2 regions of the Streptomyces sp. NPDC045431 genome follow, and region 2 is predicted to be linked to the other one. Evidence: riboswitches for the same ligand, from Rfam matches in the RefSeq annotation. Region 2 holds a riboswitch; the other holds the start of a gene.
The links. A riboswitch is a leader RNA that binds a small molecule or an ion and turns the genes downstream of it on or off. The one in region 2 is predicted to bind glycine.
Positions count from the first base shown of each region.

Region 1: linked by a shared signal. The riboswitch ahead of gcvT (glycine cleavage system aminomethyltransferase GcvT) and the one ahead of gcvP (aminomethyl-transferring glycine dehydrogenase) in region 2 are both predicted to bind glycine.

Region 1 is NZ_JBEZAQ010000004.1:103,931-111,022, forward strand. Features, by position in the region: gene AB0A69_RS11610 (helix-turn-helix domain-containing protein) at 88-1,026, opposite strand; gene AB0A69_RS11615 (DUF6010 family protein) at 1,283-1,717, shown strand; gene AB0A69_RS11620 (enhanced serine sensitivity protein SseB) at 1,758-2,492, opposite strand; gene AB0A69_RS11625 (AAA family ATPase) at 2,554-3,276, opposite strand; glycine riboswitch at 3,433-3,525, shown strand; gene gcvT (glycine cleavage system aminomethyltransferase GcvT) at 3,669-4,784, shown strand; gene gcvH (glycine cleavage system protein GcvH) at 4,852-5,229, shown strand; gene glyA (serine hydroxymethyltransferase) at 5,243-6,502, shown strand; gene AB0A69_RS11645 (L-serine ammonia-lyase) at 6,679-7,092, shown strand, end outside.
Region 2 is NZ_JBEZAQ010000005.1:367,197-374,288, reverse strand. Features, by position in the region: gene AB0A69_RS15355 (MerR family transcriptional regulator) at 1-68, shown strand, start outside; gene AB0A69_RS15350 (bifunctional nuclease family protein) at 133-606, shown strand; gene AB0A69_RS15345 (MerR family transcriptional regulator) at 846-1,469, shown strand; gene AB0A69_RS15340 (DNA polymerase IV) at 1,561-2,985, shown strand; gene AB0A69_RS15335 (PRC-barrel domain-containing protein) at 3,102-3,467, opposite strand; glycine riboswitch at 3,591-3,690, shown strand; gene gcvP (aminomethyl-transferring glycine dehydrogenase) at 3,870-6,755, shown strand; gene AB0A69_RS15325 (DUF5999 family protein) at 6,824-7,030, opposite strand.

The sequences.
Region 1 (7,092 bases), on a different contig from region 2:
GGTGTCCCGCGGATCGGGCCGAGCCCGGCGGGGTCCAACGACACCCCTAGGGGGTGTCCGGATCGACGGCGGCTCCCCGGTACATGTTCAGCTGAACGTGCGTCGGTAGGTCTGCGGGCTGACGCCGGTGGTGCGTTTGAAGCGGTCACGGAAAGTGGTCGGTGAGCCGAAGCCGACCTGGCGGCCGATGTGCTCCACGGAGTGCTCCGTGGTTTCCAGCAGGTGCTGTGCCTGGCGGATGCGGGCTCGGTGGAGCCACTGGAGCGGGGTGGTGCCGGTCTGGTCGCGGAAGCGCCGGATCAGGGTTCGGGTGCTGGTCCCGGCCCGCTCGGCGATGTCGGCAAGAGGGAGGTCGCGGGCCAGGTTCTCCTGTAGCCAGGTGAGCAGCACCTCAAGTTCGGAGCCCTGCGGTGTGGGTGCGTGATCGTGGACGATGAACTGCGCCTGTCCGCCCTCCCGTTCGAGAGGCATCACTGACAGGCGTGCGGCGTCGGCGGCGACGGCCGAGCCGTAGTCACGGCGGATCATGTGCAGACACAGGTCCATACCCGCCGCGGCACCGGCCGAGGTGAGCAACTGGCCGTTGTCGACGTAGAGGACGTCCGGGTCGACGTCGATGTCCGGGTGAGTGGCGGCCAGAAGACCGGCCGCGCGCCAGTGGGTTGTGACGCGCAGCCCGTCGAGGAGCCCGGTGGCAGCCAAGGGGAAGGTGCCCACGCAGATGGACGCGATCCGGGTGCCGACGGCAGCGGCCGACCGCAGCGCGTCGTGCAAGGCGCGAGAGAGCGGGGCGGCGAGATCGGTGACGCCCGGCACGATGATCGTGTCCGCGCCCTGAAGGCCCTCCAGACCCCAGGGGGCACGCAGGACGAAGGCTCCGGCGTCCACCTCGTCGCGCTCGGCGCACACCCGGACCTGGTAGCCGGGCCGCCCGTCGGGCAGGCGGGTCCGGGAGAAGACCTCGATCGGGGTGGACAGGTCGAACGGGATCACCTGATCCAACGCGAGAACGGCGACCGTATGCATGGCCGGCACCTACCTCCCCATCAGCCTGACGGACCTGGGCCGCCCTTCCGGAAGCTCCATGTCATCGCGGTTCACGCCCTTCGAGAAGGTGTTGGCACTATTCCGTCGAAACGTGTCACCAGTGCCACTGGGCGAGAAACCGGGAAGCCGGTTGACTTCGGAGCATCGCTGGCCGGCCGCCTTCCGTCTTCGAAGGTCACCGGCGAACGCCAGACCACCCCGGAGCAGCCGGCGTGGAGGAAGAAGTCATCCCCTCATGAACCTCGTGTCACCGGTGATCGTCGGCATCATCTACTGCCTGCTGATGTCCCTGATCAGAGAACCGCACCGACGCCACTTCAACGCGATCATGGTGGGCGGAGCCGGCGCTGCCTATCTGAGCGGGGGCGGATTCGGCCCGTGGGAGGTCCCATTCGTCGCACTCATGGCCTACGTCGCCTACCGCGGCCTGGACTCCTGGACCTTCATCGGCGTCGGCTGGCTGCTCCACACGGCCTGGGACCTGGCCCACCACCTCAAGGGTTATCCGATCCTGCCGTTCTACCACGACGCATCCCTGGCATGTGCCGTCTGTGATCCGGTCATCGCCCTGTGGTGCCTGCGCGGAGGACCTTCCCTGATCGAGGTCCGGAGGCTGCGCGAAGGCGGCATGAAGAGGGTGTGGAACAAGTCCGAGTCGACCGGGAACTGAAGCACAGCGTATGTGGCCCTGTAGCCGGCGGCTGTGCGGGCTAAGGCCGCTGGTAGAACGGCCGTACCTTGTCCAGCATCCAGTCGCCCACCGGGTCCTGCGCGATGTCGAGCAGGACCAGGTTGACCGGCCAGGGCACCGCCACGCGGCCGAGCGCCCGGCCGAGGGCGTCCATCGGTACGGTGCGGTCCGCGCCCTCCCAGGAGGAGAGCTGGACGCCGACGAAGAGCGTGGGGGCGCCGCCCTCGATGGAGGCGAGGGTCCGGCGGGCGGTGAGCACGGTGCCGGTGGCCTCGAACTCGGCGGCCGCCGCGGCGAGGAAGTCGACCGGGTCCTCCTGCCAGTCGGGCTCGAACAGCCGCACCCGGGCGCCGCTCGCGGGCCCGTCCAGCGGCGTACGGCCCACCCGGCACAGCTCGGCGACGGCCGGAGGCGGCAGGGGTGCGCCCACGGCTCCGCCGGGGTTGACGGCGATGCCGAGCTGCGGGGGCAGACCGCGCGCGAACTCGACGGCGGGGGCGACGGTGTACGACATGTGGGGCCCGACGCACCGCAGGAACTGCTGCTCGGAGCTGAAGACGGGGACGTACGCCTGGCCGTCCAGCTCCAGCGTGGGCAGGTCGAGGTCCGGGCTGTCGGGGCCGCCGCCCTTGGGGAGCGGGATCCACAGGGGGCTGCGGCCCAGGACCTCGACGAGCCGGGCTCCGGCGGCGGGGTTGCCGAGCGAGGCGGCGAGCACCTCTTCGAGCTCATTGGCCGGCCATGCGGTGTCCACTGGTGTCCCCTCGTCCTTCCCACCCGTGCGGCGCTTGTTCAGGGCACCCTAACCGCCCGGCTCAGCCGAACGTGATACGGGTCAGCGCCGTCGCCGCCGGCCGGTCGAGCAGCACGGCGGACGCGCAGCCGCCGGGCAGCACGCCCTTCTCGGCGTCCCGCACCAGCCGCCCCACCGCCCTGCGGTGCCGCGCGAAGGCGTATCCGGAGACGCCCCGGCCCCGCTCCCGCTGGCCCTCGCGGGCCGCCTGGGGTGTGACGTCCAGCAGGACGAGGTGCAGGGCGCGCCCGCGCCGCCGGGCCTCGCGGGCCAGCCAGCGCCGGACCCACGCCTGGGTGCCGCAGTCGTGGACGACGACGCTCTCGCCGGACCGCAGGGCGCGCCGCAGGCCGGCGTAGTGGGCGATCCGGACGAGGGGGCGGTAGACCGCGTACGGCAGGAGGCGCGGCATGCGGCGCTCCCACCGCTCGCGGGCGTCCTGGGAATCTATGCCGCGTCCCTCGGCCGCGCGGGCGATCAGGGTGGACTTGCCGCTGCCGGGCAGGCCGGAGACGACCACCAGGTCGCCGGCGGCGAAGCCCAGCTCGCGCGGGCAGCGCCCGGCGCGGTCCCGCAGGTCGCGCAGCACGGGCGCGGGCGGGCGGACGGGCGCGGGCACGGCGACCGCGCCCACGCCGGTCACGGCGCCCGTCACGGCGCCGTTCACCGCGCCGGGCACGGCGCCGGTCATCGCGCCGCTCACCGCACCGGTGGCCGCGCAGGCACCTGTCCGCTGGAACCTCATCGCGTACTCCCCCTGCTCGGGCTCGGCCTTCCCCGACCCTTGCCCAAGAAGTGTAAAGAAAGGGTAATAAGGCACAAGCGATTTGCCGATGAGACCCCGCGTGCAATGATGTGCGCGCCACCGCACGCAGGTGCGCACAACCGCATACCGGCCGCTTGAATCCGCGCGGGAGAGTCCCGGGTCCCGCCCGGGCGCCGAAGGAGCAAGTTCCTCCCTTGAATCTCTCAGGCCCCGTACCGCGTGGATGAGGCAGATCTGAAAAGCGGGCCGCCGCGGCGGCTCCACCCAAGGTGCAAGCCGAAGGCCGTCCCCGTACGGTCACGGTGAACCTCTCAGGTTCCGATGACAGATGGGGAGGATCGTCTTCGAGCCATGCCCTGGGAGCCCTATCCATGAGCACTTCCCCCCGCCTCACCGCCCTCGATGCCACGCATCGCGCGCTCGGCGCGACCATGACCGACTTCGCGGGCTGGGACATGCCGCTGCGGTACGGCAGCGAGCGCGACGAGCACAACGCCGTCCGCACGCAGGCCGGCCTCTTCGACCTGTCCCACATGGGCGAGATCACGGTCACGGGCCCGCAGGCCGCCGCCCTCCTCGACTTCGCGCTCGTCGGCAACATCGGCGGCGTCGGTGTCGGCCGCGCCCGCTACACCATGATCTGCCAGGAGGACGGCGGGATCCTCGACGACCTGATCGTGTACCGGCTCCAGGAGCAGGAGTACATGGTCGTCGCCAACGCCTCCAACGCCCAGGTGGTGCTGGACGCCCTCACCGAGCGGGCGGCGGGCTTCGACGCCGTCGTACGCGACGACCGGGACGCGTACGCCCTGATCGCGGTCCAGGGCCCGGAGTCCCCCGGCATCCTGAAGTCGCTCACCGACGCGGACCTGGACGGGCTGAAGTACTACGCGGGGCTGCCGGGCACCGTCGCGGGCGTGCCCGCGCTGATCGCCCGCACCGGCTACACGGGCGAGGACGGCTTCGAGCTGTTCGTGGAGCCTCAGCACGCGGAGAAGCTCTGGCAGGCGCTGACGGAGGCCGGCGCCCCGGCCGGCCTGATCCCCTGCGGCCTGTCCTGCCGCGACACGCTGCGCCTGGAGGCGGGCATGCCGCTGTACGGGCACGAGCTGACGACCGCCCTCACCCCCTTCGACGCGGGCCTCGGCCGGGTGGTCAAGTTCGAGAAGGAGGGCGACTTCGTGGGCCGGGAGGCGCTGGAGGCGGCCGCCGAGCGCGCCCAGATCGCCCCGCCCCGCAAGCTCGTCGGCCTGGTCGCCGAAGGCCGCCGGATCCCGCGCGCCGGGATGCAGGTGGTCGCCGAGGGCGAGGTCGTCGGCGAGGTCACCTCCGGAGCCCCGTCCCCGACGCTGGGCAAGCCGATCGCCATGGCCTACGTGGACGCCGCGTACGCCGCGCCGGGCACGGCGGGCGTCGGTGTCGACATCCGCGGTACCCATGAGCCGTACGAGGTCGTGGCGCTTCCGTTCTACAAGCGCCAGAAGTGACCTCCGGCCCCTTCCGGACCAGTCCCCCGTTCACCAGCACTCCCCCGCGTACAGGAGAATCCCAGTCATGAGCAACCCCCAGCAGCTGCGCTACAGCAAGGAGCACGAGTGGCTGTCGGCCGCCGAGGACGGCGTGTCGACGGTCGGCATCACGGAGCACGCGGCGAACGCGCTCGGCGACGTGGTGTTCGTCCAGCTCCCGCAGGTCGGTGACACGGTGACCGCGAACGAGACCTGCGGTGAGCTGGAGTCGACCAAGTCCGTCAGCGACCTGTACTCGCCGGTGACCGGTGACGTGACGGAGATCAACGAGGACGTCGTGGCCGACCCTTCGCTGGTGAACACCGCACCGTTCGAGGGCGGCTGGCTCTTCAAGGTACGCGTCGCGGAGGAGCCGGAGGGCCTGCTCTCCGCCGACGAGTACACCGCGTTCTCCGGCGAGTAAGGACCCCTTCCCGATGTCGCTTCTCAACACCCCTCTCCACGAGCTGGACCCGGACGTCGCCGCCGCCGTCGACGCCGAGCTCCACCGCCAGCAGTCCACCCTGGAAATGATCGCCTCGGAGAACTTCGCTCCGGTCGCGGTCATGGAGGCCCAGGGCTCGGTCCTCACCAACAAGTACGCCGAGGGCTACCCCGGCCGCCGCTACTACGGCGGCTGTGAGCACGTCGACGTGGTCGAGCAGATCGCCATCGACCGCATCAAGGCGCTCTTCGGCGCCGAGCACGCCAACGTGCAGCCGCACTCCGGCGCCCAGGCGAACGCCGCCGCGATGTTCGCGCTGCTCAAGCCGGGCGACACGATCATGGGTCTGAACCTCGCGCACGGCGGGCACCTGACCCACGGCATGAAGATCAACTTCTCCGGCAAGCTCTACAACGTGGTCGCGTACCACGTCGACGACAAGACCGGCCAGGTCGACATGGCCGAGGTCGAGCGCCTCGCCAAGGAGCACAAGCCGAAGCTGATCGTCGCCGGCTGGTCCGCTTACCCGCGCCAGCTGGACTTCGCCGCCTTCCGCCGCGTCGCGGACGAGGTCGGCGCGTACCTCATGGTCGACATGGCGCACTTCGCGGGCCTGGTCGCGGCCGGTCTGCACCCCTCGCCGGTGCCGCACGCCCACGTGGTCACGACGACGACGCACAAGACGCTGGGCGGCCCGCGCGGTGGCGTGATCCTCTCGACGGCCGAGCTCGCCAAGAAGATCAACTCCGCGGTCTTCCCCGGCCAGCAGGGCGGTCCGCTGGAGCACGTGATCGCCGCCAAGGCCGTGGCGTTCAAGGTCGCCGCGAGCGAGGAGTTCAAGGAGCGCCAGCAGCGCACCCTGGACGGCGCGCGCATCCTGGCCGAGCGCCTGGTCCAGCCGGACGTCACCGAGCACGGCGTCTCCGTCCTGACCGGCGGTACGGACGTCCACCTGGTCCTGGTCGACCTGCGCAACAGCGAGCTGGACGGCCAGCAGGCCGAGGACCGGCTCCACGAGGTCGGCATCACGGTCAACCGCAACGCCATCCCGAACGACCCCCGGCCCCCGATGGTCACCTCGGGCCTGCGGATCGGCACCCCGGCCCTGGCCACCCGCGGCTTCCAGGCCGAGGACTTCCGCGAGGTCGCCGACATCATCGCCGAGACGCTGAAGCCGGACTACGACGCGGCCGCGCTCAAGGCCCGGGTCACCGCGCTCGCCGAGAAGCACCCGCTTTACCCCGGTCTGTAAACTCTTCAAGCGTTACGTAACGTACGCAACAGACTGAACTGCGGGGCACCGCGCACACTGAACAGTGAGTGCGGTGCCCCGTCTCTTGCCCCCGCTCACCGCCCCACCCGCCCCACCCCGCGTTGTCCCTGCACCACCCCGGCAGACAGCGACGTCTTCCACACAAGGAGTCCCCCGTGGCCATCTCGGTCTTCGACCTGTTCTCGATCGGCATCGGCCCGTCCAGCTCCCACACGGTCGGCCCCATGCGCGCCGCCCGGATGTTCGCGCGCCGGCTGAAGAACGAGGGCCTGCTCGCCCACACGGTCTCGATACGCGCCGAGCTGTACGGCTCCCTGGGCGCCACCGGCCACGGCCACGGCACCCCCAAGGCGGTCCTGCTGGGCCTGGAGGGCAACTCGCCGCGCACGGTGAACGTCGAGACCGCCGACGAGCAGGTGGAGCGGATCAAGAGCGGCGGGCGCATCAGCCTGCTGGGCGTCCACGAGATCGCCTTCGACTTCGACGCCGACCTGATCCTGCACCGCCGCAAGGCGCTGCCGTACCACGCCAACGGCATGACCCTGTGGGCGTACGACGCCGACGGCGCG
Region 2 (7,092 bases):
TCGCGGCCCTGTCCGTACGGCTCCACGCGGCGCTGCTGCAGACGGCTCTGGGTGTCCGGTTGCACTGACCTCCGTGGGGTCCGGAGGGGCCCCGACTACCCAAACCGGTCCAGCACGTCCTAGGGTTGCAATGTGAACGAGCTCGATGTTGTCGGTGTCCGGGTGGAAATGCCGTCCAACCAGCCGATCGTGCTCCTGCGTGAAGTGGGAGGCGACCGGTACCTCCCCATCTGGATCGGTCCCGGGGAGGCGACGGCGATCGCCTTCGCCCAGCAGGGCATGGCCCCTGCGCGGCCGCTCACCCATGACCTCTTCAAGGACGTCCTGGAGGCCGTGGGGCAGGAGCTGACCGAAGTCCGGATCACGGATCTGCGGGACGGGGTCTTCTACGCGGAGCTGGTCTTCGCCAGCGGTGTCGAGGTGAGCGCCAGGCCGTCCGACGCCATAGCGCTGGCCCTGCGGACCGGTACGCCCATCTACGGAAGTGACGGGGTGCTGGACGACGCCGGGATCGCGATCCCGGACGAGCAGGAGGACGAAGTGGAGAAGTTCCGCGAGTTCCTCGACCAGATCTCGCCCGAGGACTTCGGCACCAACAGTCAGTGACCCGGCCGCCTTCGGTGACGCCGCGCGGTGAGTCCGCGGCGGCGTCGGCCGGGTTTCGCCGCTCCGAGCGGTGACGCGCCCCGCCTTCAGCGCATTCGGTGAGGTGTTCCCGGAAGAGGGACACGACAAACCACCCTCAGGGTGATTATCACTCGGCGTGCCGAGTGTGGCGATCGTTGACGCACCCCGGGTGACTGCCTACCGTCGAGATGGCAGGTCAAGGACGGAGGGTCGGCGTGATGAGCAGCGGCGACGGTGCGGTTGGGGGTATCCCCGGACGAAGTCCGGGGCAGAGCGGGCCGTATCCGCTTCACGGAAACGCGTCCGTCCACGGGGTGGTTCAGCAGGAGTCGGCCGATCCGGCGGCCGACGTCATCGGATACCGGGGCCCGACCGCCTGCGCGGCGGCCGGCATCACCTACCGGCAGCTCGACTACTGGGCCCGTACGGGCCTCGTCGAGCCCAGCGTGCGGCCCGCGTACGGGTCGGGGACGCAGCGGCTCTACAGCTTCCGCGACGTCGTCGTCCTCAAGATCGTCAAACGGTTCCTGGACACCGGGGTCGCGCTGCAGAACATCCGCACCGCCGTCCAGCACCTGCGCGCCCGGGGCGATCGCGACCTGGAGCGCATGACGCTGATGAGCGACGGCGCCACGGTGTACGAGTGCTCGTCGCCCGACGAGGTCGTCGACCTCCTCCAGGGCGGTCAGGGTGTCTTCGGGATCGCCGTGGGCGTCGTGTGGCGGGATGTCGAGGCGGCGCTGTCGCAGCTGCACGGGGAGCGCGTCGACACCGGCGAGACGCTCATCGGGCACAATCCGGCCGACGAGCTGGCGCGGCGCAGGCGCGACCGGGCCGTGTGACGGCGGCGTGGCCGCGTTGCCGCGTGGGCTCCCGCGTGGGCTCGCACGTGCGTGCGGGCGATTGTCAGTGGCGTAGGGCAGCATCGGTGATGTGAGAGCCGCGCCGACGATTCTGCATCTGGACATGGATGCCTTCTTCGCCGCCGCCGAGCAGGCGGCGAAGCCGAGCCTGCGCGGAAAGCCCGTGGTGGTGGGCGGCCTCGGGCCGCGCGGGGTCGTCGCCACCGCCTCGTACGAGGCGCGGCGCTTCGGGGTGCACTCGGCGATGCCGATGGCCCAGGCGCGGCGGCTGGCGCCGAACGCCGCGTACCTGGTGCCGCGCTTCACGCTCTACCGGGCGGTGAGCGACCAGGTCATGGAGCTGTTGCGGCGGCTGTCGCCGCTGGTGGAGCCGCTGAGCCTGGACGAGGCGTTCGTCGACCTGGAGGCGGGCGAGGCGGGCGGTACGGCCCGGGACGCGGCGACCGCGCGGGCGACCGGGGAGCGGCTGCGCGCGGACATCCGGGCGGTCACGGGGCTGACCGGCTCCGTCGGCCTCGCGGGCTCCAAGATGCTGGCGAAGATCGCGTCGGAGCAGGCGAAGCCCGACGGGCTGGTGCTCATCGAGCCCGGGACCGAGCGCGAGTTGCTCGGGCCGATGTCGGTGCGGATCCTGCCGGGAGTCGGCCCCGCCACCGGCGAGCACCTGCGGCGGGCCGGGATGACGACCGTGGCCGACCTGGCGGAGGCGGGCGAGGACGAGCTCGTACGGCTCCTGGGCAAGGCGCACGGGGCCTCGCTGTACCGGATGGCCCTGGGGCACGACGACCGGCCCGTGGTGGCCGAGAGGGACGCCAAGTCCGTCTCCGTCGAGGACACCTTCGACGTGGACCTGCACGACCGCGTGCGGGTGCGCCTGGAGGTGGAGCGTCTGGCCGACCGGTGCGTGCGGCGGCTGCGTGGCGCCGGGCGCTCCGGGCGGACGGTGGTGCTCAAGGTGCGCCGGTACGACTTCTCGACGCTGACCAGATCCGAGACCCTGCGCGGCCCGACGGACGACCCCGCGGTGGTGCGGGAGGCGGCGGCCCGGCTGCTGGAGTCCGTGGACACCACGGGCGGCGTGCGGCTGCTGGGCGTGGGCGTGACGGGGCTCGCGGACTACACCCAGGAGGACCTGTTCGCCCAGGCCGCCCTGGTGGAGGCTCCGGCGGGTGCACAGGGCGACGCGGCCCCGGAGCCGCAGGAACCGGCGGCAGGAGCAGGGGCAGGCGGGGGCGAGGGCGGTGAGCCGGGGGCCGCGGAGGACGCCGGCGGGGAGCGCAGGTGGATGGCCGGGCAGGACGTACGGCACGCGGAGTACGGGCCGGGGTGGGTGCAGGGCAGCGGGGTGGGGCGCGTGACCGTGCGGTTCGAGGAGCCGGGCTCGCCCCCGGGCCGGGTGCGGACCTTCCGGACCGACGACCCGGACCTGGAGTTGTCGGACCCGCTGCCGCTGGTCGCGGGGGAGGCGGCGGTGGAGCGGGCACCGTCGCCCTGAAGGACGGGCCCGACGGGTCGGACGCCCCAGGGGTCCGCGGCCTGCGGGGCCGCCATACCGGAGCCTGGCGTACTGGGCGTGTCCGGCCGTCGGTACCGCGAGTTCCGGAAGACGCGTCAGCCGTCGCGGCCGGCCAGGTCGCCGAGGCCGGGGTCCGGGTCCGGCGGAGACGGGAGCTCCAGGCCGTAGTGGTGGTAGAGCTGGAGCTCCTGCTCGGGGGAGAGGTGGCGGCCCACGCCGAAGTCCGGGGCGTCCTTGATCAGGGCGCGGTCGTACGGGACGTGCAGGCCGTCGTCGGCGAGGTCGCTGGGGGCCAGGGGGACGAAGGCGTCGCGGCCGAAGAGGCCGGTACGGACGGCGGCCCACTCGGGGACGCCCGTCGCGTCGTCCAGATACACCTCGTCGACGGTCCCGATCTTGTGGCCGTTGCGGTCGTAGGCCTTGCGGCCGATCAGGCTCCGCGGATCGATATCGGTCTGCACGGTCCCTCCAACAGGTCGCACCCGCTCGCAACTGCGCTACATCACTACGAAAGTGCACATCGGTGACGTCGGCCACTCGAGGGATCGGGCCCGGACCTCGCTGGTAGGCTGGCAGACGGCTGTTGACCCCATGCGGGAGAGTCCTTCGGAGAAACCTTTCGGAGGCGCCGAAGGAGCAAATCCTCCCCGGAATCTCTCAGGCACCCGGTACCGCATGGACGAGGTCACTCTGGAAAGCAGGGCGGGCGTCGGACGGCATCCGCTCTCACCGACGGTGAAAGCCGGGCGGCCCCCCGTGGCGCCCGGTGAAGCTCTCAGGTTGAGATGACAGAGGGGGAGGCCGTCCGGGCACCCGCGCCATGGTGCCCCTCGCAGGTCGTGACGACCAGGAGGCCTCCGTAGATGACCGCCAACCGTACTCCGCTCTCCGAGCTTGAGCAGGGCATCCCCTTCGAGCAGCGGCACATCGGCCCCGACGCCGAGGCCCGCGCCAAGATGCTCGCGCAGGTCGGCTACGGCTCGCTCGACGAGCTCACCGCCGCCGCCGTGCCGGATGTGATCAAGACCGCCGAGGCGCTCGGCCTGCCGGCCGCGCGCACCGAGGCCGAGGTCCTCGCCGAGCTGCGCTCGCTCGCCGACCGCAACCAGGTGCTCGCCCCGATGATCGGGCTCGGCTACTACGGCACCTTCACGCCCCCGGTCATCCTGCGCAACGTCATGGAGAACCCCGCCTGGTACACGGCGTACACGCCCTACCAGCCGGAGATCTCGCAGGGCCGCCTGGAGGCGCTGCTCAACTTCCAGACCATGGTCGCCGACCTGACCGGCCTGCCCACCTCCGGCGCCTCGCTGCTCGACGAGGGCACCGCCGCCGCCGAGGCCATGTCGCTGGCCCGCCGCGTCGGCAAGGTCAAGGGCGGTGTCTTCCTCGTCGACGCCGACGCCCTGCCGCAGACCATCGCCGTCATCGAGACCCGGGCGGAGCCGACCGGTGTCGAGGTCGTCGTCGCCGACCTCGCCGAGGGCATTCCGGCGGAGGTGGCCGAGCGCGGTGTCTTCGGCGTGCTGATCCAGTACCCGGGCGCCTCCGGTGCCGTACGGGACATCAAGCCGGTCATCGACCGGGCCCACGAGCTCGGTGCCGTCGTCACCGTCGCCGCCGACCTGCTCGCGCTGACGCTGCTCACCTCGCCCGGCGAGCTGGGTGCCGACATCGCCGTGGGCACCACCCAGCGGTTCGGCGTGCCGATGGGCTTCGGCGGTCCGCACGCCGGCTACATGGCCGTGCGCGACACCTTCGCCCGCTCCCTCCCGGGCCGGCTCGTCGGCGTCTCCGTCGACGCCGACGGCAACCGGGCGTACCGCCTGGCGCTGCAGACCCGCGAGCAGCACATCCGCCGCGAGAAGGCCACCAGCAACATCTGCACCGCGCAGGTGCTGCTCGCCGTCATGGCCGGCATGTACGCCGTGTACCACGGCCCCGACGGGCTGAAGCAGATCGCCCAGCGCGTGCACCGGTACGCCACGATCCTCGCCGAGGGCCTGCGCGCGGGCGGCGTCGAGGTCGTCCACTCGAGCTTCTTCGACACCGTGACCGTCCGGGTGCCGGGCAAGGCCGCCGAGGCCGTCGCCGCCGCCCGCGAGAACGGCGTCAACCTCCGTCTCGTCGACGCCGACCACGTCTCGGTCGCCTGCGACGAGACCACCGGCCGCGCGCAGCTCGCCGCCGTGTGGGAGGCCTTCGGCGTACGCGGCGACATCGAGTCGCTGGACGCCGAGACCGCGGAGGCGCTGCCCGAGGCGCTGCTGCGCTCGGACGCGTACCTCACCCACCCGGTCTTCCACGCGCACCGCTCGGAGACCGCGATGCTGCGCTATCTGCGCAAGCTCGCCGACCGCGACTACGCGCTGGACCGGGGCATGATCCCGCTCGGCTCCTGCACGATGAAGCTGAACGCCACCACCGAGATGGAGCCGGTGACCTGGCCCGAGTTCGGTCAGATGCACCCCTTCGCGCCGGCCGACCAGGCGCAGGGCTACCTCACCCTCATCCGTGAGCTGGAGGAGCGCCTCGCCGAGGTCACCGGCTACGACAAGGTGTCGATCCAGCCCAACGCCGGTTCGCAGGGCGAGCTCGCCGGTCTGCTCGCGGTGCGCGCGTACCACCGCGCCAACGGCGACACGCAGCGCACCGTCTGTCTGATCCCGTCGTCCGCGCACGGCACCAACGCCGCCAGCGCCGTGATGGCCGGGATGAAGGTCGTCGTCGTCAAGACCGCCGACGACGGCGAGATCGACGTCGAGGACCTGCGCGCCAAGATCGAGCAGTACCGCGACGAGCTCTCCGTCCTGATGATCACCTACCCGTCGACGCACGGCGTCTTCGAGGAGCACGTCGCCGACATCTGCGCCCAGGTGCACGAGGCCGGCGGCCAGGTGTACGTGGACGGCGCCAACCTCAACGCGCTGGTCGGGCTGGCGAAGCCGGGCGAGTTCGGCGGCGACGTCTCGCACCTCAACCTGCACAAGACCTTCTGCATCCCGCACGGCGGCGGTGGCCCCGGCGTCGGTCCGGTCGGCGTCCGCGCCCACCTCGCCCCGTACCTGCCGAACCACCCGCTCCAGCCGGGCGCCGGCCCGGAGACGGGCGTCGGCCCGATCTCGGCCGCCCCGTGGGGCTCGGCCGGCATCCTGCCGATCTCGTGGGCGTACGTCCGGCTCATGGGCGGCGAGGGCCTCAAGCGCGCCACGCAGGTGGCGGTGCTCGCGGCCAACTACATCGCCAAGCGCCTGGAGCCGCACTACCCGGTGCTGTACACCGGCCCGGCCGGGCTCGTCGCGCACGAGTGCATCGTCGACCTGCGCCCGATCTCCAAGGCGACCGGCGTCAGCGTCGACGACATCGCCAAGCGCCTGATCGACTACGGCTTCCACGCGCCGACCATGTCGTTCCCGGTGGCCGGCACGCTGATGATCGAGCCGACCGAGAGCGAGGACCTGGCCGAGCTCGACCGGTTCTGCGACACGATGATCGCGATCCGCGGCGAGATCGAGAAGGTCGCCTCGGGCCAGTGGCCCGCCGAGGACAACCCGCTGCGCAACGCCCCGCACACCGCGGCCGCGCTGGGCGGCGAGTGGTCGCACGCGTACAGCCGTGAGGAGGCGGTCTTCCCGGCCGGGGTGTCCGCCGCGGACAAGTACTGGCCGCCGGTGCGCCGGATCGACGGCGCGTTCGGCGACCGCAACCTGGTCTGCTCGTGCCCGCCGCTGGACGAGTACGACCACTGACGGCGTCGGTCATGACGAAGGGCCGGTACGGATCACTCCGTACCGGCCCTTCGCGTGCGTCGGCCGGCTCAGGCGGCCGTCATGACCTGTGAGGTGCCGAGCGGTCGGTGCGGCGCGATGATCTGGCCGTCCGGCAGGAGTTCACCGGTGTCCTCGAAGAGGAGGACGCCGTTGCACAGCAGGCTCCAGCCCTGTTCCGGGTGGTGCGCCACCAGGCGGGCCGCCTCTCGGTCGGCGGAGTCGGCGGTCGGGCAGGGTGGCTGGTGCTGGCACATGGATGGGTTCTTTCGCTGCGGTGTGGTGTCTGTCCTGCGGCTCGATGCGGTGTTCATGGCCG